DNA from 2 places in the Cupriavidus sp. FW305-46 genome. Region 2 is predicted to be linked to the other one. Evidence: riboswitches for the same ligand, from Rfam matches in the RefSeq annotation. Region 2 holds a riboswitch; the other holds the start of a gene.

Region 1 (14,633 bases), on a different contig from region 2:
CGTCGAGCCGACCGTTCCCGCGTGGGCCGTCTTTGGCGACCTGATGTCGGTGCTGCTGGGCGCGTTCGTGCTGGTCCTGCTGGGGGTCATCGGCGTGCAGATGGAACTGTCAGCCAGGCTGGAAGCCGAGGTGAAGCAGCGGCAGGAGGAAGCACAGCGCCGCGAGACGCTGGAAAAGGCACTGGCAGGGCCGCTGGCGGCCGGCCGCGTGACGCTGGTGAACGGCCGCATCGGCATCAGCGGCAACGTGCTGTTTGCGCTCAACTCAGACCAGCTGCAACCTGACGGCCGCGATCTGCTGAAAAGCCTGGCGCAGCCGTTGTCGGCCTACCTGCGCAGCCGCGACGAGATCCTGATGGTGAGCGGGTTTACCGACGACCAGCAGGTGCGCGAAGGCAACCGCCGCTTTGCCGACAACTGGGAGCTGTCGGCGCAGCGCGCCCTGACCGTGACCCGCACCCTGATCGATGCCGGCATCCCGCCCACCTCAGTGTTCTCGGCCGCCTTCGGTTCGCAGCAGCCGGTGACACCGAATGCCGATGCCGAGGGCCGCGCAAAGAACCGGCGCGTCGAGATCTCGCCGGTGCCGCGCGTGACCGCAGGCACGGTGAAGGCACATGGCTAGCCTCGACGTGGCAGCCGATATCCGCGCGCAACTGGACGCCTGGCAGGCCAGCGGCGCCGACTATGCCGATCCCGTGCGCTTCCGCCTGATGCAAGCGCTGGCCCGCCGCGCCGCCGCACACAGTGGCGCGGTGCGGAGCTTGCTGGATGAGCGCCTGCGTGGCCTGGCCGCCGCGTATGCAGCCATCGTGCAGCGGTACACAGTTCAGGACAGCGATGTTGCCGATGGTACCGCGCCGCCCACGCCAACAGCCGGCCCGGCAGCCAGCGCGCTTGGCGCACTCGTGCACGACATCACCGCGCGCGCCAGGCCCGCCCTCGCGGTTGCCTCAAACGATGCACGATCGCCCACGCCGGTGCCGGCAACCGCACCCCAGTCCGACGCGCCGCTGGTCGATGCCCTGGCCGACTACTTCCGCGAGACTTGGGCCAGGGTCAGCGTCGAGCAGCACTTCCGCCTGTCGCTGGAGCGCGTGCCGGAGAATGCCGGGCCGCTCAATACCGACCATCTCGTGCATCGTTCGCTGTCCCTGATGCGCGAGACGTCGCCGGAATACCTGCGGCATTTCCTGTCCTATGTCGAGGGCATGGCCTGGCTGGAGCAGTTGGGCGCGGCGGCAGCGGCCGAAAAAGAAGCGGCGCGCGCCGCCGCGGCCAAAAAGAGCGTGCGCGGCAAGGCTCGCAAATAGCAGTCCGGCCCGCGCCTCAGCGCAGCCGCCCCACCACCTTGCCGAAGGCCCCGCGTTCCAGGTGGTCGAGCGCCGCGGGCAAGTCCCCGAACCCATACTCGCTCTCGATCACCGGACGCAGCGCCAGCCAGTCCACGGCACGCACCAGGTCCTGCAGCGCGCGCCGGTGCGACACGCCGATCCCCTGCACGGTCACGCGGCCATGCAGGACCGGATAAGACGCTGGCGCGCAGCTCATCCCCCTGAAGATTGCCGATCACCGAGATCCGGCCGCCCTGCGCCAGCGCGGCAAGCGACCGGCCGAAGTTGTCTCCGCCAGCCAGTTCCAGCACATGGTCGGCACCGCCGCCGGTCAGCTCGCGCACGGCAGCCGGCCAGTCAGCGGTGCGGCCGCGATGGACGCCATGCGCCGCGCCCAGCTCCTGCACGCGCGCCAGCTTGTCGTCGCTGCCTGACACCACGATCACGCGCGCGCCCTGTGCGCGGGCGATCTGCACCGCAAACAGGGCCACGCCGCCGGTGCCGATCACCACGACGGTGTCGCCGGGCCGCGTCACCGTGGCCTCGGCCAGGGCTTGCCAGGCCGTCAGGCCGGCGCAGGTCAGCGTACTGGCCTGCGCGGCGTCCAGGCCAGCCCGTTTCCTGCCGAACAAGCTGAGGGTGACGATCGATTTGCTGGTGGAAGCGATTCCCGGGGTGCTGGCGCTGGATTGAAGCCGGCGGCGCCAGCCGCCCGCTATCCCTTCACCGCAAACCCGTACAGCGCTGCCGCGTTGCGCCACCGGAGCGCAGCGGACAAGGCCGCGCCGGCCGCTTCGCTGTCACCGGGCGCCCCTTGCCCCGGCCATGCGGCAAGCATCCGGCACTCGTCGACCCGAGCCGGCGCCTCGTGGTTGGTCCATGGCCAGTCGCTGCCCCACAGCAGCCGGTCAGCTCCCACGACTTCGTGCCATCGCTGCGCAAACCTGGTCCAGTCCTGAGGGGATGCAAGCCGGTACGGCGCGCTGATCTTCACCCAGACCTGGCGGCGCGCGCGCACGGCAGTCGCAACGTCGAAGATCGTGTCCTCGGCTCCCTCTGCACCAGGCCGGCCGAAGTGGTCAAGCACGACCGGCGCGCCGGCATCGCCAAGGGCCGCGTCAAGCTGCGCCAGCACCATGCCGCCATCACCGTTGCGGGTATGGAGTTCGACATGCCAGCCGAGCCCGGCGATCCTGGCGAACAGCCCGCGCCACGGCGCGGTGGAAATGCGCTGCCAGTCCGGATCGCCATACAGGTTCAGGCGGATGCCCCGCACGCCGGCCGCGTGCAACGTAGCCAGTTCCGCATCCGTTACCTCAGGGCCGACCACCGCGACGCCGCGCAAGCGCCCGGGCATGGCCTGCAGCGCGGCCAGCAGCGCCGCATTGTCGGTGCCGAGAAAACTGGTCTGCACCACCACCCCATACAGATCCCCCAATCCGGCAAGCCGGGCGTGCCAGTCCTTCAGGTCAGCGGCATAGGGCGGCCGGTAGCGGGCCGATGGCGCGGCCACTCCGGCATCGAACACGTGGAAGTGGGTATCCACCAGCGGCAAAGCGCGCTTGCTCATCAGTCAGCCCCTCCGTGGCGCGGCTCAGTGGCGCGGGTATATCCGGATATGGCATCCGAACCCGCGTCAGTATTCTAGTCCTCTAGAGGACATCGACATCAATTTAGCACGGGTTCGGCATGCCAGACAACGCGCTGCTCCAGACTACAACCACCGCCGCGGGCCTGAGCCGCTACGGCCAGATCGCGGCGGAACTGCAGGCAAATATTGTTTCGGGCGCGTGGGCGCCCGGCAGCGCCATCCCTGCGGAAGGCGCGCTGGCCAAGGAGTTCGGCATTGCGCTGGGCACCATCCGGCAGGCCATCGCCGTGCTGGTCCAGCAGGGCCTGCTGGAGCGCGTGCAGGGCAAGGGCACCTTCGTGCGCAAGGGGCTCAACGGGGCCAGCCTGATGCGGTTTTTCCGCTTCGGCGGCGCCGATGGCGCGCCGGCGGTGCCGCGCTCGGAAATCCTGTCGTGCCGCACCGTGCGCCTAGACAAGGCCATGGCAACCCGCTTCGGGCTGCCGACCGGTGCGCGCGGGCTGGCGATCTCGCGCCGCCGCTGGCTGGAGGACACGCCCCGGCTGCTGGAATCGATCTGGCTGCCGCTGCCGCGCTGCGAAGCCCTGCAGCAACTCCCTGCGGCGCAGTGGGGCGACCTGCTCTACCCGCTGCTGGGCAGCGCCTGCGGCATCACGGTCCATCGCGCCGTTGACGAAGTGACCTTCCGCACGCTGGCAGCAGACGAGGCAGCGTTGCTGGACTTGCCGGATGCGCATCCGTGCGCGGTCGTGACCCGGCATGCCTTCGACCTGGGCGGCAACTGCATCGAATACCGGCTGACGCGGGGCGACGCCTTTGCCTTTCGCTATACCGCGGACGTCCGCTGACGGACCGCACCCGAGGAGACAGACCCATGCACGCACGCCACGCGATCGCCGCCACGGTCGCTGCCCTGATCGCCACCACCACGCTGGCGCAGGCCGCCGACACCGCCGCGGCCTGGCCGGCACGGCCCATCACGATCGTGGTGACGTATCCGCCGGGCGGCGGCGCGGACCTGATGGCACGGCTGATCGCGCCGGGTCTCGGGCGCGAGCTGGGCCAGACCGTCGTCGTCGAGAACCGCCCGGGTGCCGGCGGGCAGATCGGTGCCGCCTATGTCGCCAAGGCGGCACCGGACGGCTACACCATGATGGTCGATGCCTCCTCTTATGCGGTGAATCCCAGCCTCTATCCGCGCCTGCCCTACGATCCGGACAAGGCCTTCCGGCCGGTCGGCGTGCTGGCGCGCTATCCCAACGTGCTGGTGGCCACGGCGGGCTTTCCCGCCAGCAAGGTCAGCGACGTCCTGGCCATGGCCAGGCAAAAGCCGGGCTCGGTCGCCTTTGCGTCCTCGGGCAATGGCTCGGCGCAGCATCTGGCCGGCGTGCTGTTCGAGCAGCGCGCGGGGGTCGACCTATTGCATGTGCCCTACAAGGGCGGCGGCCCCGCCATGACCGATGTCATCGCCGGCCAGGTGCCGCTGTTCTTTGCCAACGTCGCTTCGAGCCTGCAGCACATCAAGGCCGGCAAGCTGAAGCCGCTGGCGGTGACCAGCCATGCCCGCACCCAGGCATTGCCGTCCGTGCCCACCATGCAGGAAGCCGGCGTGGCGAGCTACGAGGTCTATGAATGGAACGCGGCCTTCCTGCCCGCCGCAACGCCGGACCCGATCGCAGCGAAGCTCGCTGACGCCCTGCAGAAAGTCATGACCAGCCCCGAGATCCGGCAACGCGTGGCCGAGCTGGGCGGCGAGATCGTCGCTGCGCCGCCAGCACAGGCACGGCAATTCATCGACGGGCAGGCCCGGCTGTGGGCCAAGGTCATCCGGGACGGCAACATCAAGCCCGAATAGCACCAACTGGCACCGACTCTGCCCCACCACGGCCCAGCTACAGAACTTTCAGGAGAAATGCATGACCCCGATAAATCCCCTTCGCCGCCATCTGCTCAAGACCACCGCCGCACTGGGCGCGTGCGCGCTGGCGCCAACGCTGGCGCGTGCCCAGGCCTGGCCGGCCAAGCCGATCCGGCTGGTGGTGCCGTTCGCGCCGGGCGGCAGCTCGGAGATCGTGGCCCGCTCCACCGCGGCGGAGCTGACCAAGCTGCTAGGCGTGTCAGTCTTCGTCGAGAACAAGCCCGGCGCGGCCGGCAATATCGCCATGGGCGAAGTCGCGCGCGCCGATGACAACCACACGCTGATCCTCGGCCATATCGGCACGCTGGCGGTCAATCCGTTTATCTTCCCGAAGCTGCCCTATGACCCCGTCAAGGACTTCCGCGCGATCTCGCTGCTGTCCAAGGTGCCGAGCCTGTACGTGGTCCACCCGGACGTCCCCGCGAAGAACCTGAAGGAGTTCGTGGCGTTGGCCAAGAGCAAGCCCGGCAAGCTGAACTACGGTTCGGCCGGCAACGGCAGCGCCGGCCATCTGGCCTTTGAATACCTGAAGGCCGCGACCGGCACCTTCATCACCCATGTGCCGTATCGCGGCAGCGGTCCGCAGATCACTGACCTGCTGTCGGGGCGGTTGGACGCAGCCGCGGTCGGCGCGCCGGCGATCATCCAGTTCATCAAGGCCGGCAAGGTGCGCTGCATCGCCACCGGCACGACCCAGCGCATTCCCCAGCTGCCCGACGTGCCAACGGTTGCCGAACAAGGCTATCCCGGCTTCGAAATGACGCAGTGGTATGGCCTGCTGGCACCGGCATCTCTGCCCCAGGCGGCCGCCGACAAGCTGGCGGACGCCACCGTGAAAGCAGTGAAGAGCAAGTCGTCGGTCGAGCGCCTGAGCGCGGATGCGGCGATTGTGGTGGGCGACACGCCGGCCGAGTTCTCGCGCTTTATCGCGCAGGAGCAGCAGCGCTGGAAGCCCATCATTGCGCGCGCGGGAATCAAGCCGGATTGAACGCAAGGGGATGGCGCGGCGCGCCGGGGCTCACGGTCGCTCCTGCCACACCGCGACGCCACCCGGCGTCCCGGCACGGCCATCCAGGCTGATCTCCACGCGCGTCAGGTCCTCGCCGATCAGTAGTTCACCGGCATACGTCTTGCGGACCCGCTCGGCAATCTGCCCGACCGTGGCATCGCCGTTCAGGCCGATGTGACTGAACACCGCCAGCCTCGGCCCCGCAGCCTGGAAGACCCGCGCGGCATCCTCCGGCGAGGACAGGTGATCGTAGATGGCACGGTACGCGGGGTTGGAAGCCAGCAGCGCATCGGGGATCAGCGTGACGCAATGCACCAGCACGTCGGCGTTCTTTGCCTGCGCGACCACGGCGGGACTGAACCGGGTATCGCCCGACAGCACCACCACCCGGCCCCGATAGTCAATCCGGTAGCCATACGACGGCCGGATGTTGTCGCCGTGGTCGTTCTCGAATGCCGTCACGCGGACCCCGTCTTTTTCATAGACGACCCCGGGCGCGACGTCGCGGGCATCGATGGTGATGCCCGCAAGCGCGCTGCCCTCATCCTTGTGCCGGATGGCGATGTCCGCGGCAAAGGCCTGGCGCAGCCCATCGGCAAGCGCGCGCGTGCCCGCCGGGCCGTACAGCGCCATGGGCTTGTCGCGGCGGCCGTAGGGCGGCCGCAGCCAGCCAGTCAGCCACAGGTCGGGCAGTCCCACCAGATGGTCCGAGTGGAAGTGCGTCAGGAAGTGCGCGTCGACGCTGCCCAGCGGAATCCGCAACTGCCACAGGCGCACGGCCACATTGCGGCCAAAATCAAAAACCAGCTTCTGGCCGCCGGCCTCGACCAGCGTGCTGTAGCCAGCGCGCGTTGCCGAAGGCACCGGGGTGCCCGTGCCCAGCAGCGTCACGCGGAAATGGTCAGTGCGTTCCGGGGCGGCCGCAGCCGGGGCGGGCGTGGCGGCGACCGACAAGGCCGTGGCACACATCAGGGCGATGCCGGTCAGCATCGCCAGCAAGCGGGATGATTTCATCGTTCTACCTATTGAAAAGGGTGACAGCGCTGCAGCGCCTCAGAAGATCTGCTTGACGCCGAGCATCACGCCGGCCTGGTTGCCGCCCGCGCTGGGATTGCCGCCGGGGCTGCCGCCGCTGACCGACAGCGCCGACTGGCCGCCGTTGTCGATATAGCCCGCCGTGGCATACACGGAGGTGCGTTTCGAGAACGCGTAGGTGCCCCGGATCGCGCCAAGCCAGGCCTTGTTCGCGCTGCGCCGGTACTTCACGTAGAAGACTTCGCCGGCAAGGTTGAACGCGGGCGTGATGTCGTAGGACGCCCCCGCGAACCAGAGGTCGCTGCGCGGGGTGCTGCTTGCTTCGTTGTTGCGAGACAGCAGTCCCAGGCCCAGCTTGGTCCGCGGCAGCAGCATGTAGCCGCCCAGCGAGAAGCGGTCGTCCTTCAGGCTGCTCCGGGTCAGGCCACCAAAGGCGCCGGGGCCGCCGCGCAGCGAATCGTAGGCGGCGCTCACGCCCCACCAGTCAGTCTCGTACATCAGCATGGCCGACCATTCGCGGCAGGCGCGCGAGTCCGCGGGGTTCTCGCCCGCACAGTTGGTGCCGGCCGGGCCCGGTCCCGCATTGACGGTATCGCGGCCCAGGCTGTACGTGGCGCCAACGGTGACGCCACCGAACTTGCCCTTGTACGAGACCGCGTTGTCGGCGCGCGTGTTGGGGATATAGCTGTCAATCGAGCCGACACCGTAGACGTTGGAGGTAAGGATGTCGGTATCCAGACGCGCCCAGAACAGCATGGTGTACTGGCGCCCAAACCCGATCTGTCCCCACGGGCCGCTCAGCCCGACGAAGGCCTGCCGGCCGAACAGTCGCGCGCCCTGATTCGAGACGCCTGAATCCGGCGCGAAGCCGGATTCCAGCACGAACACGCTCTTCAGCCCGTTGCCGAGGTCTTCCGAACCGCGCAAGCCCCAGCGCGATGGCACAGTCGCAGCCAGCGACGGCTGGCGCACCAGGTCATTTCCCGCCGCACCCACGTGGTTGAGGTATTCCACACCCGTATCGATCACCCCATAGAGCGTCACCGATTGCGCCGCCGCCACCAGCGGCATGGCGGCAGCCAGGCCGGCCGCGTATCTGTTGAATTTCATTCTGTCTCCCCTGCTTCCTGTGGCGGCAACCTGCCAGGCACCCTGGCAGCCCCCATATGTTCATATTTGAACATCTGTTTCTTTATTGAACCACCACGGGCGAATACTACCGCCCCGTTTTATGGAGGCCGAGTGGGGAAACTACCGATGTGTGGGGAGGGGTTATGGCACGCCGCTGCGCTGCGCGTCACGCAGGCGCAGCCGACAAGAAAGGCGGTGAACCGCGTTTGCCTGAGGCGCGCTCCAGCGTGGGCTGCGGGCCCGCGCTGGCCTCATGGAATTCCGGTGCGCGCTCAGCCGGCGATGCCAGCCCAGCGCAGGTGCTTGCCCCAGTCGGCGTCGCTGATCACGCCGGACACGCCGTGCCGCTGGCCATCGGCGCGATAGAAGTAGGTGCGCGGCATCTCGCCCATCCAGTCCGGATCGACCGCATAGCGCAGCCGCTCCTGCGGCTCGTGCCCGAACACCCACGCGTTGCGCGTGAGCCTGACGCGCTGGAGCAATTGCTGCACCTGTGGCAGCGCGTCGGGGTTGTCCGTCGCCAGCGTGACGACGCGCAGGTCCGGATGCCGCGCGCGCAGCTTGCCGATGGCGTCGAAGTTGCGCTTGCAATAGACGCAGTCGAGCGACCACACCACCAGTACAAAGGGCTTGCCCTTCTGGCTGGCTGCCAGCTGGGCGGCGCTGGCCGATGCGAACACGGCGACGCGGTCGGCCGGTTGACTACCGGCATTGGCGGCCGTCATCGCCAGGGTCAGGACGGCAGCGGCGAGCAGCTTGCGGCGGGATGGCATCATGCGCCCTCCTTGCCCAGCGGGAACACCTGGAAGCCCTCGGCCTCGGTACGCCACAGCACGTAGGCGCGGCCCGCATGCTGCAGCAGGTGCGGCTGGTCCGAGTCGCGCTCCGTGCCGGCCAGCTTGCGCGTCTGCCAGGTCTTGCCGCCATCGTGCGACAGCATCGCGGACAGCCGCGTCTGCTGGCCGTCGAACGATTTCCAGGCCACCGCGATCTCGTTGTCGTTCAGCGCGACGATGTCGGCATGCTGCGCGCGCGGGTCGTCCAGCGGGCGCTGTGCCTGCAGCTTGCCGTCCTTCCAGCGCCCCACCGAGACCGTGGGCTTGCCTTCGCGCACGTTGAACCAGACCATGTGCACCGTGCCATCGGGCGCCACCGAAGCGCCGGGGCCGTGGTGCGGGCAGGCGTCGATGCGCCAGTCGTCAAAGGTGGCGCGCTGCATCGGCGTGGCCTTGCCGTCGGTGCCCAGCAGCGCCAGCGCGTGGTCGCGCGCGTTGGGCGGGAATACATGGCGCCACAGCGCCAGCATCTTGCCGTCGGGCGTGGGCGACAGCGCGATGCGGCAGCATTCGCACGACTGGTCGGCAATCTTGTAGTCGCCCTGGAAGGTCTTGCCCTGGTCGGCCGAGACCGCGTAGTAGACCGCGGCGCCGGCGTACGGCCGCTTGCGCGCCTCGGCGGCAACCACGTCGCGCTTGTCGATCCAGCTGACGAAGACGCGCCCGGCGTTGTCCACCGCGATGGCGTCGAAGCGGTGGGCGATCTGGTCGCGGTTGGCATGCACCGTCAGCGGTTCGGCAAAGGACTTGCCGCCATCGGCGGAATGCGCAAAGCGGATAAAGCCGGTCCACGGCTTGGGCAGCGGCTGGGTCCAGGTGACGAAGATCTCGCCGTCGCGCCCCGCGGCGACCTTGGGCCGGCTTTCATGATCGGCGGCGACCTGCTCCGGCACGTTGTTGACATGCTGCGCCGGCCCGAAGCTGCGGCCGTAGTCGGTCGATGCACGTACCGCGACGTAAGGGCCGTCCTTGTAGGCGACCCACAGCTTGCCGTTTCGGTCGAACGCGGCGCCGGTGCCAAGCTCGCTCATCTTCGCGGCCTTGGCCTGCGCGCCGTGGCCGCTGTGATCGCCGTGCGTTTGCGCGGTCGCGGCCAGCGCGGCACCGGCCATCATCAGCCCGGCAACGATCAAGCGGAAACCGGGGCGAACGCCTTGCATGGATATGGTCAGCCTGTTCACGTGCTCAGAAGGAAAGTTTCGCCTCGGCGTAGAACGTCCGGCCCGGATACGGGTGGTAGACGTAGTAGCGCTGGTCGGTGAGGTTGTCGATGCCAAGCCCGAGGCGCACGTTCTTCGCAGGCCGGTACGTCAGCTTGACATCAAAGGTCAGGAAGCTGCTGGTGCCGCCGAAGGTGTCGGGATTGACGTCGGAATTGTCGAGCGTATTGTACTGCCGCCCCGAATAGGTCATGGCCAGCGTGCCGGCCCAGGCCGGCGTGATGCGATAGGTGCCCATCAGGTTGGCCCGCCACTTGGGAATGCGGTAGAAGTACTTGCCCACCGAGGCCGGGTTGTTGGCGTTCTCGAGCGTCTTCGAATGGTTGTAGGCCCCGCTGGCCGACAGGTCGAAGCCGCTGACGAACACATCGCGCGCGTCATAGGCCAGCTCGATGCCGCGGGTGCGCACGCGGTCGACGTTCTGGAAACTGGTGACGGTCGGGAATACCGTGGTATTGGTCTGGCTGACCAGGGCATCGCGGATATCGTCCTCATACACCGAGACCCGGAAGTACGACGAATCCAGCGTGCGCTCGAAGGTCAGGTCCTTCGAGAATGACCGCTCGGGCCGCAGGTTGGGATCGTTGTTGATCAGCGCGGTGCCGGTGATGCGGCCCTGGAACAGCTCGCTGACAGTCGGGTAGCGATAGGCCTGGCCCAGCGACAAGCGGCCCAGCCAGTCCTGCCCGAAGGCCTTCTCCAGCGCCAGCTTGGGCGACCAGTTGGATTCGCTGCGCACCGGGTAGCCGATGTCCACGCCGGGCTGGCTGCGGCTGCCGTCATAGGCGCGCCAGTGTTCGTAGCGCACGCCGGGGATCAGCTTCCAGTCCTCGGCAAAGTACCAGGCGTCCTGCGCATAGAGCGCCTGGGTCTCGGTCTTGCCGGCAAAGGCGTTGTTGAAGGCGGTGATGGTGACCGCCTGCCAGTCCGAGGTGTTGTAGGTGGTGTTGCTCAGCCGGTAATTGTCATAGTGGTAGCCGAACGTGACCCAGTGCCCGCCCTGCAGCAGCTGCGGGCGGTAGTCGGCCTTCAGGTCGAGCGTGCGCCAGCCGGTGCCGTCGCCATAGGTCACCGTGCCCGGCCCGCTGCCGGCGGTGTTGGCGCTGCGGCTGATGTCCTTGCTGACATCGAACAGCGACGCCACGCCCGAGAAATTCCAGCCGGTCTCATTGCGCGTGCGCAGCGACAGGCCATAGAGCCAGCGCGCGTCCTCGCCATTGCTGGGGGCAAAGGCGTTGGCGGGAATCACATAGCGATAGCCGCCGATATTCACGGGACCGCTCGACACAACATTGCCATCGGCATCGCGCAGGTAGCTGCCGGTGGCGCTGGATCGGTCCTGCTGCCAATAGGCCGCGGTGAACTGCGCCTGCAGGGTATTGGTGATGTCGTAGCCAAGCTTGAGCTTGAGCTGGTCCTGCACCGTGTGCGTGACGCCCTCGCTGTTCACGCCCATCACCACGCGGTCGCGGCCGGTCTGGTCCTGGTCGAAGTAGGCGCCGGTGACCGGCTTGTCGGCAGAAGTGGCACGGGCCGTGGAGCGTGCCGCGGTATAGAAGCTCAACGGCTGGCTCTTGCTGTCCTGCCGGTCCACGCTGACCAGCCACGAGAACGGGCCGACGCGGTCGCCCACATAGGCGTTGGCGTGGACCCCGTTGAAGTTGTCGTGCGTGCCGTACAGGCTGAAGCGCTGCGTGAACAGCTGCACGCTGGCATCGCCCTCGAGCTTCTCCGGCGTGCGCGTGGTGATCAGCACCGTCGCACCCAGCGAGTTGCCGGGATATAGCGCCGAATACGGGCCGTACAGCACATCCATGCGCTCGATCTCGGCGCTGTTGACCAGCGACCAGCGCGGCGGGAAGCTGAAGTCCGACCCCAGCAGGTTGGACAGCAGCAGGCCGTCCGCATACACCAGCCCGCGCGCCGACTGGCGCGAACTGGTGCTGCGCACCGAGATGATCGAGTTCATATCGCCGATGAAGCGCTTGCGTACGGCGAGGTTGGGCGCGTACTTGAGGGCGTCTTCCGTGTTCACCACATTGAAGTCGGCCATGCGGCGGCTGCTGATGCCGTAGGCCGGCGAGGGCGTGTTGGGCGGTATCGCCGGCGTCTCGGCGCGCTCCGACTTGGCCGAGACCACCACCTCCTGCAGCGGCTCGGGCGCGTCCACCACCTGGGCGGCGGCGACGGCGGGGCCCATCAGCACCGCCGAAACGGCCAGTGCAATGCGATTTTTCTTCACTGGAAAACCTTGTTGTCGTCTTTTTCGACTCACTCCACCTGAGCGCAGCATACGGCGCCTCTCCCCGAGAGCGAGCGCTGACATTTTATGGGGCACGGGGACGCAGGCCGATGCGACATAGCGACGCGGGCGGCAGGCCGCCTAAGCGTTAACCCGCATATCCAACGTCGAGCCTTGTCACTACATTGCCCCGATTGGCATCAAGCCAATGTGATGCAGGGAGAGACTGTCGCGGCGCCCGCCGCGGACAGCGCCGAAGGAGCAACCGCCCCGGAAACTCTCAGGCAAAAGGACCGGCATCACCAGTCAGTACACTCTGAAGAATGCCGGACGCTATCGTCCGCCGGCATACCGAAGGAGCAAGCGCGCCCCGCCCTCGCGGCCGGGTGTCGTGAATCTCTCAGGTCCAGAACAGAGGGGGCGTCCGCCACGCATATTGCGTCCGGGCTCCCACCATCGACGTTCCTGGAACCTGCAGATCATGAAATCAATCGCTGTCATCGGCGGTGGCATCACGGGTGTCACCACGGCCTACGCGCTGGCCCGGCGCGGATTCTCCGTCACACTGTTCGAACGCCACCGCTATGCCGCCATGGAGACCTCGTTCGCCAATGGCGGCCAGTTGTCGGCCTCCAACGCCGAGGTCTGGACCCACTGGTCGACCATCGTCAAGGGCATGAAATGGATGCTGCGCAACGACGCCCCGCTGCTGGTCAATCCCCGGCCCAACTGGCACAAGCTGTCCTGGTTCGCCGAGTTCATCGCCGCCATCCCCCACTACCGCCGCAACACCATCGAGACCGCGCGCCTGGCCATCGCCGCGCGTGAACACCTGTTCGCCTGGGCGGCGCAGGAAGGCATCGATTTCGACCTGAAGAAGGAAGGCATCCTCCATATCTACCGCGACAAGGCCGGCTTCGAGCATGCCGGCCGGGTCTCGGCGCTGCTGGCGCAGGGCGGGCTGGAGCGGCGCGCCGTGACGCCCGAGGAGATGCGCGCGATCGAGCCGACGCTGGCCGGCTCGTACTACGGCGGCTACTTCACCGAGAGCGATTCCACCGGCGACATCCACAAGTTCACCAGCGGCCTGGCCGCAGCCATCGATCGGCTGGGCGTGCGCTGCCTGTACGGCCAGGACGTGCAGGCGGTGAAGGCCGACGGCAGGCGCGCCACCGTGACCGTGCAGGACGGCGCCGACACGGCCACCTCCAGCTTCGATGGCGCCGTGATCTGCGCCGGCACCGCCAGCCGCGCGCTGGCCGCGGGGCTGGGCGACCGGGTCAACATCTATCCGGTCAAGGGCTATTCGATCACGGTCAACCTGACCGACGAGGCCAGCCGCGCCGCCGCACCGGTGGTCAGCCTGCTCGACGACGAAACCAAGCTGGTCACCAGCCGCTTGGGCGACGACCGCTTCCGTGTGGCCGGCACCGCCGAGTTCAACGGCTACAACCGCGATATCCGCGCCGACCGCATCCGCCCGCTGGTGGAATGGGTGCAGCAGTGCTTTCCCGGCGTCAGCACGCGCAGCGTGGTGCCTTGGGCCGGGCTGCGGCCGATGATGCCGGACATGCTGCCGCGCGTGGGGCGCGGGCGGGCGGCATGCATCTTCTACAACACCGGGCACGGGCACCTGGGGTGGACTTTGTCGGCGGTGACGGCTGATATGGTGGCGGGAGTTGTCGACCAGCATTTCGGCGCGAACGTGGCAGTCGCGCCGGGTGCGCCGCTGGCATTGGCCAAGGCCTGAGTTCGCGGGTGTTTTCTCCCACTCTCCCATTTGTGGGATAGGGGCCACTGTGCGCGAACAGCGCCGCGCCATGATGGAAGCATGGGGCGGCGCATGTATACGCTTGAAGAATAGTGGACGTGATGCCCTATCTTCGCCCGGATGAGTATCCAAGCCATCCACCAATTAATGAGGCTGCGACCATAGACACGAACCAGCCAACAAAGAACAGATTCGCTGCATGCTGCTTCGTGTCGAACAAACTTCCTGTCCCGCGCAACACTACAATGCCGAAGAGATATAACCCGCCCCAAGCAGCAAGCGTAGCCAGGACAGCGCCAACAATAGCGCCGATGACTGCTCTCAGTATCTTCATTTTATGGGGAAGAAAATAATTGTCTTCGAGTTGCGAAAATCTGACCAAACACCTGGAACCACAATATTCCAACTTACTCTTAGACCAGTACCAAAGCCTGTAAGTTTTTCCCCATTCCATAAATCGATATGGCCTCCGCTAGCATTCCCTGCCGCCTCTCCGTCACGCGCCCAATAGCCATCGAACATTATTATTCCGGTTCGCCCCTTTAC
Region 2 (14,633 bases):
AGCCGATGCCAAGCCCGGCCATATTGGGGAGCGAGCCCGGCAGGCTCAGCGGTGCGGCGGGCACGGAGCTTGGCGCGCCGGCGAGCAACAGTGCCGCCAGCGCGCTGCGCGGCTTTGTCGAAATTGCCATGGTGGTTTCCGGGAGCGCGGCACACGGCCCGCCGCGCGAGATTGCGTGAATCGAGTGAATCTATCAGCACTGGCGCGCCACACAGCGAGGTGCGTGCAGAAAGTTTTCAGCGCGCGATTTAAGCCGCGCCGCTGTGCTGCCCCGGTGACGTAAATTGCATCCGTGACGGTACTTGCCAGGGCTAGATTATTCCGAACTAAGCAATGGGTAGTCGCCCCGCTTTGTCTTTTGTTTCGGGCGGCGCATGATAAGTCCAGCTTCGCTGATTGCCCTCGCTGTGCGGCACTATCCGTGATTTACGATGCGCAGTGTCCGCGTGCCCGCCGAAGCCTATTGGAACATCACCATGCGCCCCCGCCTTGCCACTCTGCTCGACCGCCTCTGGGAACAAGCCGTGCGCACGCCGCAGCGCTTTGTCGTGCTGTCGTTTGCAGTTGCCTCGATGTTGCTGGTGATGCTCTCCGTCCATGGCCTCGGGCTGCTGCGCGATCACGAGATCCGGTCGCTGCAGCAGGGCCAGCAACTGCAGGTCGCCGGTATCAGTTCGGTGCTGAATGTCGAAGCCGAGCGGCTGATGAGCGTGCGCAGTTTTGCGCAGCACCTGATCCGCCTGCAGACGGGCCCGCACGCGATCGAGCCTGACCCGCCGCTGAAGGCGGCCTATGAGCACCGTAACGACAACGTCTGGGAACTCCCCGCACCGGAAGGCGATGCGGTCTTGCTCGGCGTCAGCCCCGCCCTGCTGGCGGGCCTGGAAGGCTTCTCCCGCCGCGACGGCGACCTGCTGGCGGGCCTGTACGTGGCCCGTGGCCTCAGCCAGCTCATCAGCGCCGAGCCGGTCAACCCGCTGGTGGCGCGCAAGCTGATGTACGTTTCGAACAATGGCTTCTTCGTCGCCTATCCGCCGGTGCCGCCCGCTGACGCCGCCGCCACGCTGCGGCGCGTCGCCGCCACCGGCTATATCCGCGAGCACCTGCCCGAGGCCAATCCCGACCAGGGCATGCGCTGGAACTTCGGCCCCGTGGCCGACGGCAGCGACGATATGTACCTGTCGCTGAGCGTGCCGGTCTACCTGGACCACCAGTTCCGTGGTGTGGCCATCACCGAGATCTCACAGCACAGCATGGACGCGTACCTGACCCGGACCACACCCGAAGGAGTACAGCGCTTTCTGGTCGATATCGACGGCAACCTGGTCGGTGCCAGCACCCGCGACGTCAGGCGCGGCGAGAAGCTGTCCGCCATCCTGCCTGCCTCCTGGCACGAAGCCACGGCGCGGGAAATGTTCCGGCGCGGTTCGGGCACGCTGCGCGCCGCCGACGGCAGCCGCATCATGTTCCAGCGCATCGGCAGCAGCACCCTGGCGCTGGTCGACTACTTCTCGGCCACCGACCTGCTGCTGCGCACGGCGTCGCACCTGAGCGCCGTGCTGGCCGCCAGCGCGCTGGCGCTGGCGTTGCTGATGTGGGTCACCTTGCAGGGCATCGGCAAGCTGTTCTCGCACTACCAGGCGCGCGGCGAGGCGCTGCGCGAGCTGGCCGAGACCGACGCGCTGACCGGCCTGACCAACCGCCGCGAGTTCGAGGCGCGCTTCGGCATCGAGTACGAGCACTGCCTGCGCGACAAGACGCCGATGTCGATGCTGATGATCGATATCGACCGCTTCAAGCGCATCAACGACAACTGGGGCCACGCCAGCGGCGACCGCGTGCTGCGGAAGCTGGCCGACGTGGTGCGCGCGACCGTGCGCGCCATCGACGTGCCGGCACGCGTCGGCGGCGAGGAATTCGCGCTGCTGCTGCCGCGCACATCGCTGGACGAAGCCACGCAAACCGCCGAGCGCCTGCGCAAGATCCTGGGCCAGACCGTGTGCGAGCCGGCCGCCGATGCCACTGCCAAGGGCAATATCCAGTTCACGGTATCGATCGGCGTGTCCGACATGGGAGTGGACGGCACCGACAACCTCGACACCATGCTGCAGGTGGCGGACCGCCGGCTGTACGCGGCCAAGGCGGCCGGCCGCAACCGGGTGGTCAGCGACGATCGCGTGCCGGAGCCTGCGCCGGGAATCGTCCCGGCTCCCGCCGGCACGAACTGACGGCCGGCGCATGCGCTTGCTTCAGGGCCAGCATCATGGCACGACATATCGGGAGGAAATTTGGCGCGCCCGGCTGGGATCGAACCAGCAACCCCTGCCTTCGGAGGGCAGTACTCTATCCATTGAGCTACGGGCGCACAGGACGGTTTTGCAACCGGTTTGTGGGTACAGCGGTTGCGGCGGGCGAGTGCCGCCGCAGGAAAGTCGCATAGGATACCGCGTTTGCCCCGTGCCGTCCATGCGGGCCCGCCAGGGGCTTCAGGGAACGTCTCGCAACCGCCGCTTTTTGGCACTGGCGGGGGGCCTTTGGCGCTATAATCGCCAGCTATTTGCGTCAAATCGTGCCCGCCACACCGCCGATGCAATGAGTCGACCGGGGTCAAGGCCGCGCGGCTTGTTGTCGGCGACAATCAGGCCCGATCCGGGAGACAGTCCGCAGCGCGCAAATAGCAACAGACCCAAGTCAGGCAAGGGCCGCAGCCAGCACGGGCGGCCCGGATGGGGCCGGACAGCGGTCAGCGAGTGACCAAGACCGGGCCAGAATAAGCAAGCCGAGCGTAAGCGGCCAGAAGGTTTCCTGCAAAACTGAGAGTTCTGTATGAGCGACGTCCACAACGAACACGACGAACACGAGTCTCCCATCAAAACCCCGAAGCAGCTGATCGCAGTTGTGATCGCGGCTTTCCTGGTGCCGATCATCGTGATCATTCTGCTGGTCAACTTTGTCGGACACGGCTCGACTGAAAGCGCCGGCGCCGCCACCACGGCGGAAGCCGTCAACGACCGCATCAAGCCGGTCGCCTCGCTCGAAATCAAGGATCCCAATGCGCCGCGCGTCTTCAAGACGGGCGAGCAGGTCTACAAGGAAATCTGCGCCGCGTGCCACGCCACCGGCGCAGCGGGTGCACCCAAGTACGCCAACGCTGGCGACTGGACCGCGCGCATCGGCCAGGGCTTTGACGGCCTGATGAAGTCGGTGATAAACGGCAAGGGCGCGATGGCCGCGCGCGCCGGCACCACGCCGGACGACTACGCCGACTACGAACTGGCCCGTGCCGTGGTCTACATGGCCGACGCCGGCGGCGCCAAGTTCCCGGAACCGGCTGCCCCGGCTGCCGCCGCGCCGGCGACCGCCGCAGCCCCTGATGCCGCCGCCGGTCCGGCCGCCGCTGCCGCGCCTGCACCGGCCGCTGCAGCGGCCCCGGCAGCCGCTGCCGCCGCACCTGCTGCTGCGCCGGCCGCCTCGGCCGACGTGGGCAAGAAGGTCTACGAGCAGGTCTGCGCCGCCTGCCACGCCGCCGGCGTGGCAGGTGCGCCCAAGTTCGGCGACAAGGCCGCCTGGGCGCCGCGCCTGAAGGAAGGCATGGACGCGGTCCACAACTTTGCGCTCAAGGGCAAGGGCGTGATGCCGCCCAAGGGTGGCTACGCCGGCCCGGACGCGGACGTGATCGCCGCTTCGGACTACATGGCCAACGCCGCCAAGTAAGTCCGCCTGCTGCAAACGAAAAGCCCGCGCATATTGCGCGGGCTTTTTTTCGTCCGTACCGCCTGCGCGGCCGCTACACCACGCGCGAGTACCGCGCCCGCGGCACGAAGCGCACCGGCTGCGCGCCATCGTTGGCGGCAACGGCCTGGGCACCGGTGTCCGCGGGCCGCGCGGCGTCCTCGCGCAGGTAGTGGTCGAACACCATCGCCACGCGCCGCACCAGCAACCGGCCCAGCGGCGTCACGGTGATGCGTTCCGGCGCGCATTGCACCAGCCCGTCAGCGCCCAGTGCAGCAAGGTCGGCCAGTTCCGGCGCAAAGGCCGTGCCGAAGCGGATGCCGTGGCGCGCTTCCAGCGCCGGGATATCGAGCACCCCATTGCACATCAGGTCGCCGATGATCTCGCGCCGCAGGTGGTCGTCGACGCTCATCGCCACGCCGCGCGCCAGCGGCAGGCGGCCGTGGTCGAGCGCGCCGTAGTACTCGTCCAGCGTGCGCGCATTTTGCACGTAGCGCCCCGCGATCGCGCCGATCGCGGAAATGCCGAGCCCGACCTGGTCGTAGCCGGCGTGCGTTGAGTAACCCTGGAAGTTGCGCTGCAGCCGCCCTTCGCGCTGGGCCACGGCGAGGTCGTCGTCGGGCAGCGCGAAATGGTCCATGCCGATATAAACGTAGCCCTCGGCGGTCAGCCGCTCGATGGTGGAGACCAGGATGTCGAGCTTCTCGCCGGCGGGCGGCAAGGCGTTTTCGTCGATGCGGCGTTGCGGCTTGAACACATGCGGCAGGTGCGCGTAGCTATAGACCGAGAGCCGGTCGGGACGCAGCGCCAGCACCTGCTCGATGGTGCGGCCAAAGCGCGCCGCGGTCTGGTGCGGCAGGCCGTAGATCAGGTCCAGGCTGACCGAGCGGAAACCCAGCGTGCGTGCGGCATCCACCACGGCGCGGGTCTCTTCGAACGGCTGGATGCGATGGATGGCCTGCTGGACCTCGGGATCGAAATCCTGCACGCCCAGGCTGACGCGGTTGAAGCCCAGCTCGGCCAGCAGCGCAATGCGGGCGTGGTCGACGCGGCGCGGATCGATCTCGATCGAATGCTCGCCCTCGGCCGCCAGCTCGAAATGCTCATGCAGCAGCGCCATCACGCGGCGCATCTCGCCGGGGTCGAGGAAGGTCGGCGTGCCCCCGCCCCAGTGCGACTGCAGCACCTGGCGGCGCGGCCCGAGCCGGTCTGCCACCAGCGCCATCTCGCGGCCCAGGTAGTTGACGTAGCGGGCGCTGCGGCCATGGTCGCGCGTGATGATCTTGTTGCAGCCGCAGTAGTAGCAGATGTTCTCGCAGAACGGGATATGCAGGTACAGCGACAGCGGCGCCGGCGCGTCGGCGCGGCAGGCGGCGAGTGCGTCGTGGTACAGCGACAGGTCGGGCCCGTTGCGGAAGCGGTCGGCCGTCGGGTACGAGGTATAGCGCGGGCCGTTGCCGTCGATGCGGCCGGCCAGCGCGCGGAAGTCGGACAGTGCGCGGCGGTCGGGCGCAGGGGAAGTCATGGCAGACGGGATCATGGGGGCGCGGGGGTATGGGTGTATGACGGCCCATCGTAGGGCCGCACCGCCGCTGGCGCGTTGACCGCCGTCAAGCGCGGGCATTGGACCTGCGGGCGGCGGGCGTCACATTGGTGTCATGTGTGGCGGATACGCTGCGCGCCACCGCCGGCCCGCGCGTCACCTGCCCCTGCAATGCCAACTCCCGACCAGACATCAACGCATCCGCCGTACCCACCGCTGCGCAGCCACCTAGCAGCACCGGCCCGGCACCGGCGCCGCCTGCTTGCCGCCGCCGGCGCGGCCCTGGCCCTGCCCGCCTGGCCAGCGCTGTCGCAGGCGCAGGCGCGCCGCACGGTCGTGGTCGGCCACCTGCTCGACCGCGGCGGCGCGCAAGCCGACCTTGCGCGCGACTACCTGGCCGGGGCCAAGGTCATGTTCGATGCTGTCAACGCCGGCAACGGCCCGGTGCGCATCGCGCACGTGGTCCGTGACGCCGATCCCGACCCGCGCCGCGCGCTGGCGCAGGCGGTGTCGCTGGCCGATACCGAACGCGCCGAGCTGCTGTTCGGCCCGGGCGACCGGCTGTTGCCGGCGCTGGCGGCATCGGCCGAGCTGGGCCGGCGCGGCGTGCAGATCGTGGCGCCGCTGTCGGGGCTTGCGCTGGCGGCCGACAACGTCTGGTTCACCCGTGCCGACTACCAGGCCGAACTGGACGCGGCGGTACGCCAGCTGCGCAGCTACGGCCTGACCAGCATCGCGCTGGCCCTGGCGCCGGACTTCGCCGCCCCGTCGCTGGCCCGGCTGGAGGCGCAGACCGGGACGCGCGCGGTGCCGCTCGACGCCAATCCCGAGGCCGCCGCCCGGCGCATCGCCGCCACCCGCCCGGGCGCGGTGATCGTGGCGGGCGATACCCTTGCCTACGCCGGGCTGGGCCGCGCGCTGGCGGTGCAGGGCTGGTACGGTTTCCTGGTCGGGCTGTCGTCGGTCAGCGCCACCGCCGCGCGCGAGATCCTGGGCGCTGGCTACAACGGCGGCATGGTGCTGACCCAGGTCGCGCCCGGGCCGCAACAGGCAACGCTGCGGGTGGTGAAGGAACACGTGGCGCGCATGAAGCAATACCTGGATGAGCCGCCGTCGCCGGCCACGCTGGCTGGCTATATCGGCGCGGCATGGCTGGCGCGCGCGCTGGCCGGCCTGCGCGGCAGCGGCGCGGCCGAGATGCGGCGGGCACTGCAGGGGCGCGTGGACGTGGGCGATTTCCCGCTCGACTTCACGCACGGGCAGCGCGGCTCGCAGTACGTCACGCTGGCGGCGTCAGCCGCGCGGTAGGGACAGGCGCGCGCGCAGGCCGCCTTCGGGGCGGTTGCTCAGGGTCAGCTCGCCGCCATAGCGCGCGGCAATGTCGACCGCGATCGACAACCCCATGCCGACCCCGCCGGTGGCGCGGCTGCGCGAGGATTCGACGCGGTCGAACGGCGCGAGCAGCACAGCCGCCATACTAGGCATGCCTGCACCCCGCGTCTTGTCAGCCTGGTAGGCCTTTGTATCGGGACTGTAGCGCCCGTTCAGCCCGGGGCTGTCTTGCCGCCGTTTCCCAGCAGTGCCTTGAGCGCGCCGAGCCGGTCCTTGGGGCTCATCGCCGGGGTTTCATCCACCGGCGCAGGCGCCTCCTCCAGCTTCATCTCGCCGATAAAGCGCGAAGGCTGGCACGAGTAGGTCTCTCGCGCGCGCTTGCGCTTCTTGCACCAGCTGACATGCAGGCTGCGCTGGGCGCGGGTGATGCCGACATACATCAATCGCCGCTCTTCCTCGATCTTCTCGTCGCTCATGTCCTCGTCTTCGCGGCAGTGCGGCAGGATGCCCTCCTCCACGCCGACCAGGAACACGTGCGGATACTCCAGCCCCTTGGACGCATGCAGCGTGGACAGCCGCACCGCGTCGGGATCTTCCTCGCGGCCTTCCAGCATGCTCATCAGCGCCACGGTCTGGGTCAGCTCCAGCAGGTTCTTGCCTTCGCTGCCGAGGCCGTCGGCATTGTCGAAGCCGGTGGCTTCCTCGCCCTCGGCGCCTTCGGGCTTGGTGCCCTTGCGCTTGAGCCAGTCGAGGAATTCCAGCGTATTGGTCCAGCGCGACTGCGCCTGCCGTTCGTCGAAGCTGTCGTACAGGTAGGCCTCGTAGTGGATCCCTTCCATCAGGTCGTCCAGCACCACGGTGGCGGGATCCTTGGCCGCGCGGTCGGCCAGCCGTACCATCGATTCGCAGAACACGCGCAGCGGCTCCAGCTGGCGCGGCTGCAGCTTGCCTTCGATGCCGCCCATCATCGCGGCCTCGAACAGCGACACCTTGGCCTGTCCGGCAAAGGTGCCCAGCGCTTCCAGCGTGGTGTTGCCCACGCCGCGGCGCGGCGTGGTGATGGCGCGGATAAAGGCGGGATCGTCGTCGGGGTTGGCAATCAGGCGCAGATAGGCGCAGATGTCCTTGATCTCGGCCTTGTCGAAGAAGCTCTGGCCGCCCGACAGCACATAGGGAATCCGTTCGCGCCGCAGGATCTGCTCAAACAGCCGCGCCTGGTGGTTGCCGCGATACAGAATGGCGTAGTCGCGGAACTGCGCGCGGCGCTCGAACTTGTGCGCGGACAGGCGGAACACCACCGACTCGGCCTCGTGCTCCTCGTCGTTCATCGGGTGGATGGCGATGGGGTCGCCCATGCCGTGCTCGCTCCACAGCTTCTTGTCGAACAGCTTGGGGTTGTTGGCGATGACCGCGTTGGCGGCTTCCAGGATGCGCACCGTGGAGCGGTAGTTCTGCTCCAGCTTGATCACCTTCAGGTCCGGGAAGTCGGTCTGCAACCCGCGCAGGTTGTCCAGCGTGGCGCCGCGCCAGCCATAGATGGCCTGGTCGTCGTCGCCGACCGCGGTGAAGGCCGGCGCGCGCAGGTGCGAGCCGCCTGCCAGCAGCTTCAGCAACTGGTACTGGCAGGCGTTGGTGTCCTGGTATTCGTCGACCAGGAAGTAGCGCAGGCGGTTCTGCCACTTGAGTTGCACCGTTTCATTGCGCGCGAACAGCTCGGCGGGCAGGCGGATCAGGTCGTCGAAATCCACCGCCTGGTAGGCGTGCAGCGTGGCCACGTAGTTGCGGTAGACCAGCGCGGCCTGGTGCTCGTCGGCATTGGCGGCCTGCGCGATCGCTGCCTCCGGATCGACCATGCCGTTCTTCCATAGCGAGATCGTGCCCTGCACGCCGCGGATCAGCTTCTTGTCGGTGGTGCCCAGCTGCTCCTGGATCAGGCCGAAGCAGTCGTCCGAATCCATGATCGAAAACTGCGGCTTCAGGCCCACGTGCTCGGCCTCCATGCGCAGGATCTGCACCCCGAGCGAGTGGAAGGTACAGACCGTCAGCTGTTTGAGCGGAATGCGCTTGCCCTCGCGTGTGGTCTTGCCCTCCATCAGCTTGCCGATGCGCTCCTGCATCTCCTTGGCGGCCTTGTTGGTAAAGGTGACGGCGGCGATATGGCGCGGCTCGAAGCCCTTGTCCTCGATCAGATGCGCGATCTTCTGCGTGATCACCCGGGTCTTGCCGGAGCCCGCCCCGGCCAGCACCAGGCAAGGGCCGTCCAGGTAGCGGACGGCTTCGGATTGGGCGGAGTTCAGGCCATGGGTCATGCGTGGGATGCGGTTGGAGGCAGGGAAATCGGCAGGAACAGCGGCAGGCCAGGCGGGACACGCCAGCACCCAAAAAACGGGCATGGCAGCAAAGCTGCCGATGTTAACACGCTGGCCGCGGCAGGTCAGTCAGCGCAAACCGCGTTGACACGGCCGGTTGTGTCACCGGCGTAACACTTCGTAAAGGCCGGAGCCAATCGCGCAACCAAACGCTCTAACTAGTATGTCCCCTGGCCTGCGCGGCGGGGTTGACATGCTTGAATCATCACATCGGAGCCAATAATGAAAACCCTGCAGACTTTGACCAAGGTGACCCTGATCGGCGTGACCGTCGCGGCCTTTGCCGGTTGCGCGGATATGACCCCGAAGCAGCGTAATACCGCCATTGGCGCGGGCGCGGGCGCCGTGGGCGGCGCCATCCTCACCGACGGTAGCGCGCTGGGTACGCTGGGTGGCGCGGCCGTGGGCGGCGTGATCGGTAACGTTGTCACCGACGACAAGAAGAAGTAAGCCAGACCACCGCAGCGACAGGTACGGCAGGCTCCCCTGGCCGGTTTGACAAAGGCCGGGGCCTCCCGTACATTGCGCGCATCCGACCGGGAGAGCGCGCATCGCCTGCGCCGCCGAAGGGGTATCACCCGAAAACTCTCAGGCACCACGGACCGATCGGATCGGCATGCAATATGCACACAATGCATGCCGAACTCTGGAGAGCGGCACCCGCCATTCGTGGCGAGCGTGCCCACCGAAGGGGCGCACGAGGAAGGGGTCCGGCAGGATCCGCCTTGTAATCTCTCAGGTATCGAGGACAGAGGGGTCATCCGCCGCAGCGGATTGCCACGCCACATTCAGGCGCGGCGAGCGTTGCGGCGGATGGCCCTTTTTTGTTTTCGCCAACCGAGACTGCCCCAGAGGATTCCATGACGCTCCAGGCCACGCCCCTCAACGCCATCCACCGCGCCCTCGGCGCCCGCATGGTTGATTTCGGCGGCTGGGACATGCCGGTCAACTACGGCTCCCAGATCGAAGAACACAATGCCGTGCGCACCGACGCCGGCATGTTCGACGTGTCGCACATGTGCGTGGTCGACCTCGCCGGCGCCAATACCCGCAGCTTCCTGCGCGGCCTGCTGGCCAACAATGTCGACAAGCTGCAGACCCCGGGCAAGGCGCTCTACTCCTGCATGCTGGATGAGAAAGGCGGCGTGATCGACGACCTGATCGTCTACTTCTTTGCCGAGGACCGCTTCCGCCTGGTCGTCAACGCCAGCACCGCGCTGGGCGACATCGAATGGATCCGCGCGCGCAATGCCGCCACCGGCAGCGATGTGACCATCACGCCGCGCCGCGACGATGTTGCGCCTGCAGGCGCGCAGCCTCTGGCCATCGTCGCCGTGCAGGGGCCCAACGCCCGCGCCAGGGTGTGGAGCACCTTCCCCTCGACCCAGCCTTCGGACACGCTCAAGCCCTTCAACGCCGCCGTGGTCCAGGACCCGGCCATCGGCGAGATCATGGTGGCGCGCACCGGCTACACGGGCGAAGACGGCTTCGAACTGGTGGTGCCGGCCGAGAACGTCGCCGCCGTCTGGGAAAAGCTGAACGCCGCCGGCGTGCGCCCCGCAGGCCTGGGCGCGCGCGACACGCTGCGCCTGGAAGCCGGCATGAACCTGTACGGCCAGGATATGGATATCAACACCTCGCCGCTGGATGCGGGCTTGGCCTGGACGGTGGACCTGCAGAGCGAGCGTGACTTCACCGGCAAGGCGGCACTGGCCGCGGCCGGTTCGCGCCAGCAATTCCTCGGCCTGATCCTGCGTGACAAGGGCGGCGTCCTGCGCGCCCACCAGAAAGTGATCACGCCGGCCGGTGACGGTGAAATCACCAGCGGCACCTTCAGCCCGTCGCTGTCCCAGTCCATCGCCTTTGCCCGCCTGCCCAAGGATGTCGCCGTGGGCGATACCGTGCAGGTGGAGATCCGCGACCGCAAACTCAACGCGACTGTGGTTAAACTGCCGTTTGTGCGTAATGGCAAGGCACTCGTGAGCTGAGGCTCACCCAACGGTCGCCCTCGCCTGCCGGCAGCTTCGCCGGGCAGGCATCACCCAACAAGAAACAAATCTGTATCCGGAGAACCTTCATGAATTTCCCCGCTGACCTCAAGTACACCGAGTCGCATGAGTGGGTACGCGTCGAAGCCGACGGCACGCTCACCATCGGCATCACCGACCACGCGCAGGACGCGCTGGGCGACATCGTCTTCCTGGAACTGCCCGAAGTGGGCAAGTCGGTCGGTGCCGGCGATGCGCTGGCAGTGGTGGAATCGGTAAAGGCCGCTTCCGACATCTACGCCCCCGTGGCCGGCGAAGTGATCGCCGTCAACGAGGCCGCCACGGCTGCCCCGGAGAGCGTCAACGCCGACGCCTTCGACGCGTGGCTGTTCAAGCTCAAGCCGGCCAACGGCGACGACGTCAACGGCCTGATGTCGGCCGACGCCTACAAGGCCAGCGTCGGCGCCTGACGCCGGCCGCGCCGGTCCATGGTTGGACCGGCCACTGCAGACTGACGCGCGCCGTCCCGGCTGACCACCGGCCGGCGCGCACCTCACGAGGTTCTTGCCAATGAACGCCCCGCTTCCCATGAACGCCGCCCAAGTGAACCGGCCCACGCTGGCCGAACTGGAGGCGCGCGACGCCTTCGCCGCCCGCCATATCGGCCCCGATACCCCCGAACAGCAACACATGCTGAAGGTGCTGGGCTATGACAGCCGCGCCGCGCTGATCGACGCCGTCATCCCCGCCGCCATCCGCCGCCGCGACGGCATGCCGATGGGCGAGTTCACCGAGCCGCTGAGCGAGGAAGCCGCGCTGTCAAGGCTGCGCGGGCTGGCTGGCAAGAACAGGGTGCTGAAGAGCTTTATCGGCCAGGGCTACTACAACACCGTCACGCCCGGCGTCATCCTGCGCAATATCTTCGAGAACCCGGCCTGGTACACCGCCTACACGCCCTACCAGCCGGAGATCTCGCAGGGCCGCCTGGAGGCGATGCTGAACTTCCAGCAGATGGTCACCGACCTGACCGGGCTGGATATCGCCAATGCGTCGATGCTGGATGAAGGCACTGCCGCGGCCGAAGCCATGACGCTGCTGCAGCGCGTGAACAAGCACGATTCGAACACCTTCTACGTGGCCGACGACGTGCTGCCGCAGACGCTGGAAGTGGTACGTACGCGCGCGCTGCCGATGGGCATCGAGGTCAAGGTCGGCCCCGCCGCCGATGCCGCCGCGGCCAACGCCTTCGGCGTGCTGCTGCAGTACCCGGGCGTGAACGGCGACGTCAACGACTACCGCGCCATCGCCGACGCCGTGCACGCCGCCGGCGGCCTGGTGGTGGCTGCCGCCGACCTGCTGGCGCTGACGCTGATCGCCGCGCCGGGCGAATGGGGCGCCGATGTGGCCGTGGGCAACTCGCAGCGCTTCGGCGTGCCGCTGGGCTTCGGCGGCCCGCACGCCGGCTATATGGCGGTGAAGGACGCGTTCAAGCGCTCGATGCCGGGCCGGCTGGTGGGCGTGACCATCGATGCGCAGGGCAACAAGGCCTACCGCCTGGCCCTGCAGACGCGCGAGCAGCATATCCGCCGCGAGAAGGCCACCTCGAATATCTGTACCGCGCAGGTGCTGCTGGCCGTGATGGCGTCGATGTATGCGGTCTACCATGGCCCGCAGGGCCTGAAGCGCATCGCGCAGCGCGTGCATCGCCTGACCGCGACGCTGGCCGCCGGCCTGGAAAAGCTCGGCTTCGCGCGCACCAACGCCAGCTTCTTCGATACGCTGACGCTGGAAACCGGCTTCAACACCGATGCCATCCATGCCGCGGCCACCGCGCGCGGCATCAACCTGCGCCATATCAGCGCCACGCGCGTCGGCATCTCGCTGGACGAGACTGCCACCCGTGCCGACGTGGTCGCGCTGTGGGAAGTCTTCACGCAAGGCAAGCCGCTGCCCGCGGAAGTGGACTTCGACAAGCTCGAAGCTGTCGTGCAGGACGCGTTCCCGGCGGAACTGGCACGCACCAGCGAATACCTGACCCACCCGGTGTTCAACACGCACCACGCCGAACACGAGATGCTGCGCTACCTGCGCATGCTGGCCGACAAGGACCTGGCGCTGGACCGCACCATGATCCCGCTGGGCTCGTGCACGATGAAGCTGAACGCCACCAGCGAGATGATCCCGGTGACCTGGCCCGAATTCAGCCAGATCCACCCGTTCGCGCCGCTGGACCAGACCGTGGGCTACCGCGAGATGATCGACCAGCTCGAGGCCATGCTGTGCGCCGCCACCGGCTACGCCGCGGTCAGCCTGCAGCCCAACGCCGGCTCGCAGGGCGAGTACGCGGGCCTGCTGATCATCCATGCCTACCACGCCAGCCGCGGCGAAAGCCATCGCGACATCTGCCTGATCCCGTCGTCCGCACACGGCACCAACCCGGCTTCGGCGCAGATGGCCGGCATGAAGGTGGTGGTGGTGGCCTGCGACGAGGACGGCAACGTCGACCTGCAAGACCTGGCGAAGAAGGCCGAGCAGCACAGCAAGAACCTGGCGGCGATCATGATCACCTACCCGTCCACGCACGGCGTGTTCGAGCAGGGCGTGCAGCAGATCTGCGAGATCGTGCACCAGCACGGCGGCCAGGTGTACGTGGACGGCGCCAACATGAACGCGATGGTCGGCACCGCCGCGCCGGGCCAGTTCGGCGGCGACGTGTCGCACCTGAACCTGCACAAGACCTTCTGCATCCCGCACGGCGGCGGCGGCCCGGGCGTGGGCCCGGTCGCGGTCGGCGCGCACCTGGCTGACTTCCTGCCCAACCAGGACAGCGTCGGCTATCGCCGCGACGACCGCGGCATCGGCGGCGTTTCGGCGGCGCCGTTCGGCTCGGCCAGCATCCTGCCGATCTCGTGGATGTATATCGCGATGATGGGTTCGGCCGGCCTGACCGCCGCCACCGAGAATGCGATCCTGGCCGCCAACTATGTCGCCAAGCGCCTGGCGCCGTACTACCCGGTGCTGTACACCGGCCAGCACGACCTGGTTGCGCACGAGTGCATCCTGGACCTGCGCCCGCTGCAGAAGGACACCGGCATCAGCAATGAAGACGTGGCCAAGCGCCTGATGGACTACGGCTTCCACGCCCCGACCATGAGCTTCCCGGTGCCGGGCACGCTGATGATCGAGCCGACCGAGAGCGAGGCGCTGCACGAGCTGGACCGCTTTATCGACGCGATGATCGCGATCCGCCAGGAAATCGGCCGCGTCGCCGACGGCACCTTCGACCGCGACGACAACCCGCTCAAGCACGCGCCGCACACGGCCGCGGTGGTGACCGCCGACGAGTGGACCCACAAGTACACGCGCGAGGAAGCCGCGTACCCGGTGGCATCGCTGCGCACGCAGAAGTACTGGCCGCCGGTCGGCCGTGCCGACAACGTGTATGGTGACCGCAACCTGTTCTGCGCCTGCGTGCCGGTCAGCGACTACGTGGTGGACTGAGGCGTAGCGCCGCCGCAGCCGCGGCGGCTCGCCAACGAACTATGCTCGAGATGACGGGCATCGCGGTGTCGCGGTGCCCGCCGCAGCCACGCCAACCGACCAAGAAGAGCCTCTTCAGGGCCATCCCATTGCTGGAGACATTCCGTGGCAGTCAGCGTCTTTGATCTG

Evidence for each region. Region 2 has a riboswitch for glycine ahead of gcvT (glycine cleavage system aminomethyltransferase GcvT). Riboswitches for the same ligand answer to the same signal wherever they lie in the genome.
Region 1: it holds a riboswitch for glycine, as region 2 does, so the genes downstream of both, AC3WON_RS13285 (D-amino acid dehydrogenase) here and gcvT (glycine cleavage system aminomethyltransferase GcvT) in region 2, are expected to answer to the same signal.

The regions. Positions count from the first base shown of each region.
Region 1 covers NZ_JBYSZI010000023.1:3-14,635, reverse strand. The annotation lists gene AC3WON_RS13345 (OmpA family protein) at 1-625, shown strand, start outside; gene AC3WON_RS13340 (DUF2894 domain-containing protein) at 618-1,313, shown strand; partial or broken gene AC3WON_RS13335 (zinc-dependent alcohol dehydrogenase family protein) at 1,330-1,942, opposite strand; gene AC3WON_RS13330 (amidohydrolase family protein) at 2,050-2,904, opposite strand; gene AC3WON_RS13325 (GntR family transcriptional regulator) at 3,024-3,773, shown strand; gene AC3WON_RS13320 (tripartite tricarboxylate transporter substrate binding protein) at 3,800-4,780, shown strand; gene AC3WON_RS13315 (Bug family tripartite tricarboxylate transporter substrate binding protein) at 4,842-5,831, shown strand; gene AC3WON_RS13310 (MBL fold metallo-hydrolase) at 5,862-6,866, opposite strand; gene AC3WON_RS13305 (porin) at 6,906-7,997, opposite strand; gene AC3WON_RS13300 (TlpA family protein disulfide reductase) at 8,291-8,794, opposite strand; gene AC3WON_RS13295 (sialidase family protein) at 8,791-10,014, opposite strand; gene AC3WON_RS13290 (TonB-dependent receptor) at 10,040-12,367, opposite strand; glycine riboswitch at 12,524-12,622, shown strand; glycine riboswitch at 12,623-12,741, shown strand; gene AC3WON_RS13285 (D-amino acid dehydrogenase) at 12,753-14,066, shown strand; partial or broken gene AC3WON_RS13280 (T6SS effector amidase Tae4 family protein) at 14,418-14,633, opposite strand, start outside.
Region 2 covers NZ_JBYSZI010000038.1:47,028-61,660, reverse strand. The annotation lists gene AC3WON_RS19130 (MipA/OmpV family protein) at 1-130, opposite strand, end outside; gene AC3WON_RS19125 (diguanylate cyclase) at 477-2,228, shown strand; tRNA gene AC3WON_RS19120 (tRNA-Arg) at 2,290-2,365, opposite strand; gene AC3WON_RS19115 (c-type cytochrome) at 2,827-3,714, shown strand; gene hemN (oxygen-independent coproporphyrinogen III oxidase) at 3,788-5,272, opposite strand; gene AC3WON_RS19105 (ABC transporter substrate-binding protein) at 5,447-6,583, shown strand; partial or broken gene AC3WON_RS19100 (ATP-binding protein) at 6,569-6,739, opposite strand; gene AC3WON_RS19095 (UvrD-helicase domain-containing protein) at 6,820-8,916, opposite strand; gene AC3WON_RS19090 (YMGG-like glycine zipper-containing protein) at 9,199-9,426, shown strand; glycine riboswitch at 9,504-9,591, shown strand; glycine riboswitch at 9,613-9,738, shown strand; gene gcvT (glycine cleavage system aminomethyltransferase GcvT) at 9,837-10,964, shown strand; gene gcvH (glycine cleavage system protein GcvH) at 11,054-11,434, shown strand; gene gcvP (aminomethyl-transferring glycine dehydrogenase) at 11,535-14,465, shown strand; gene AC3WON_RS19070 (L-serine ammonia-lyase) at 14,610-14,633, shown strand, end outside.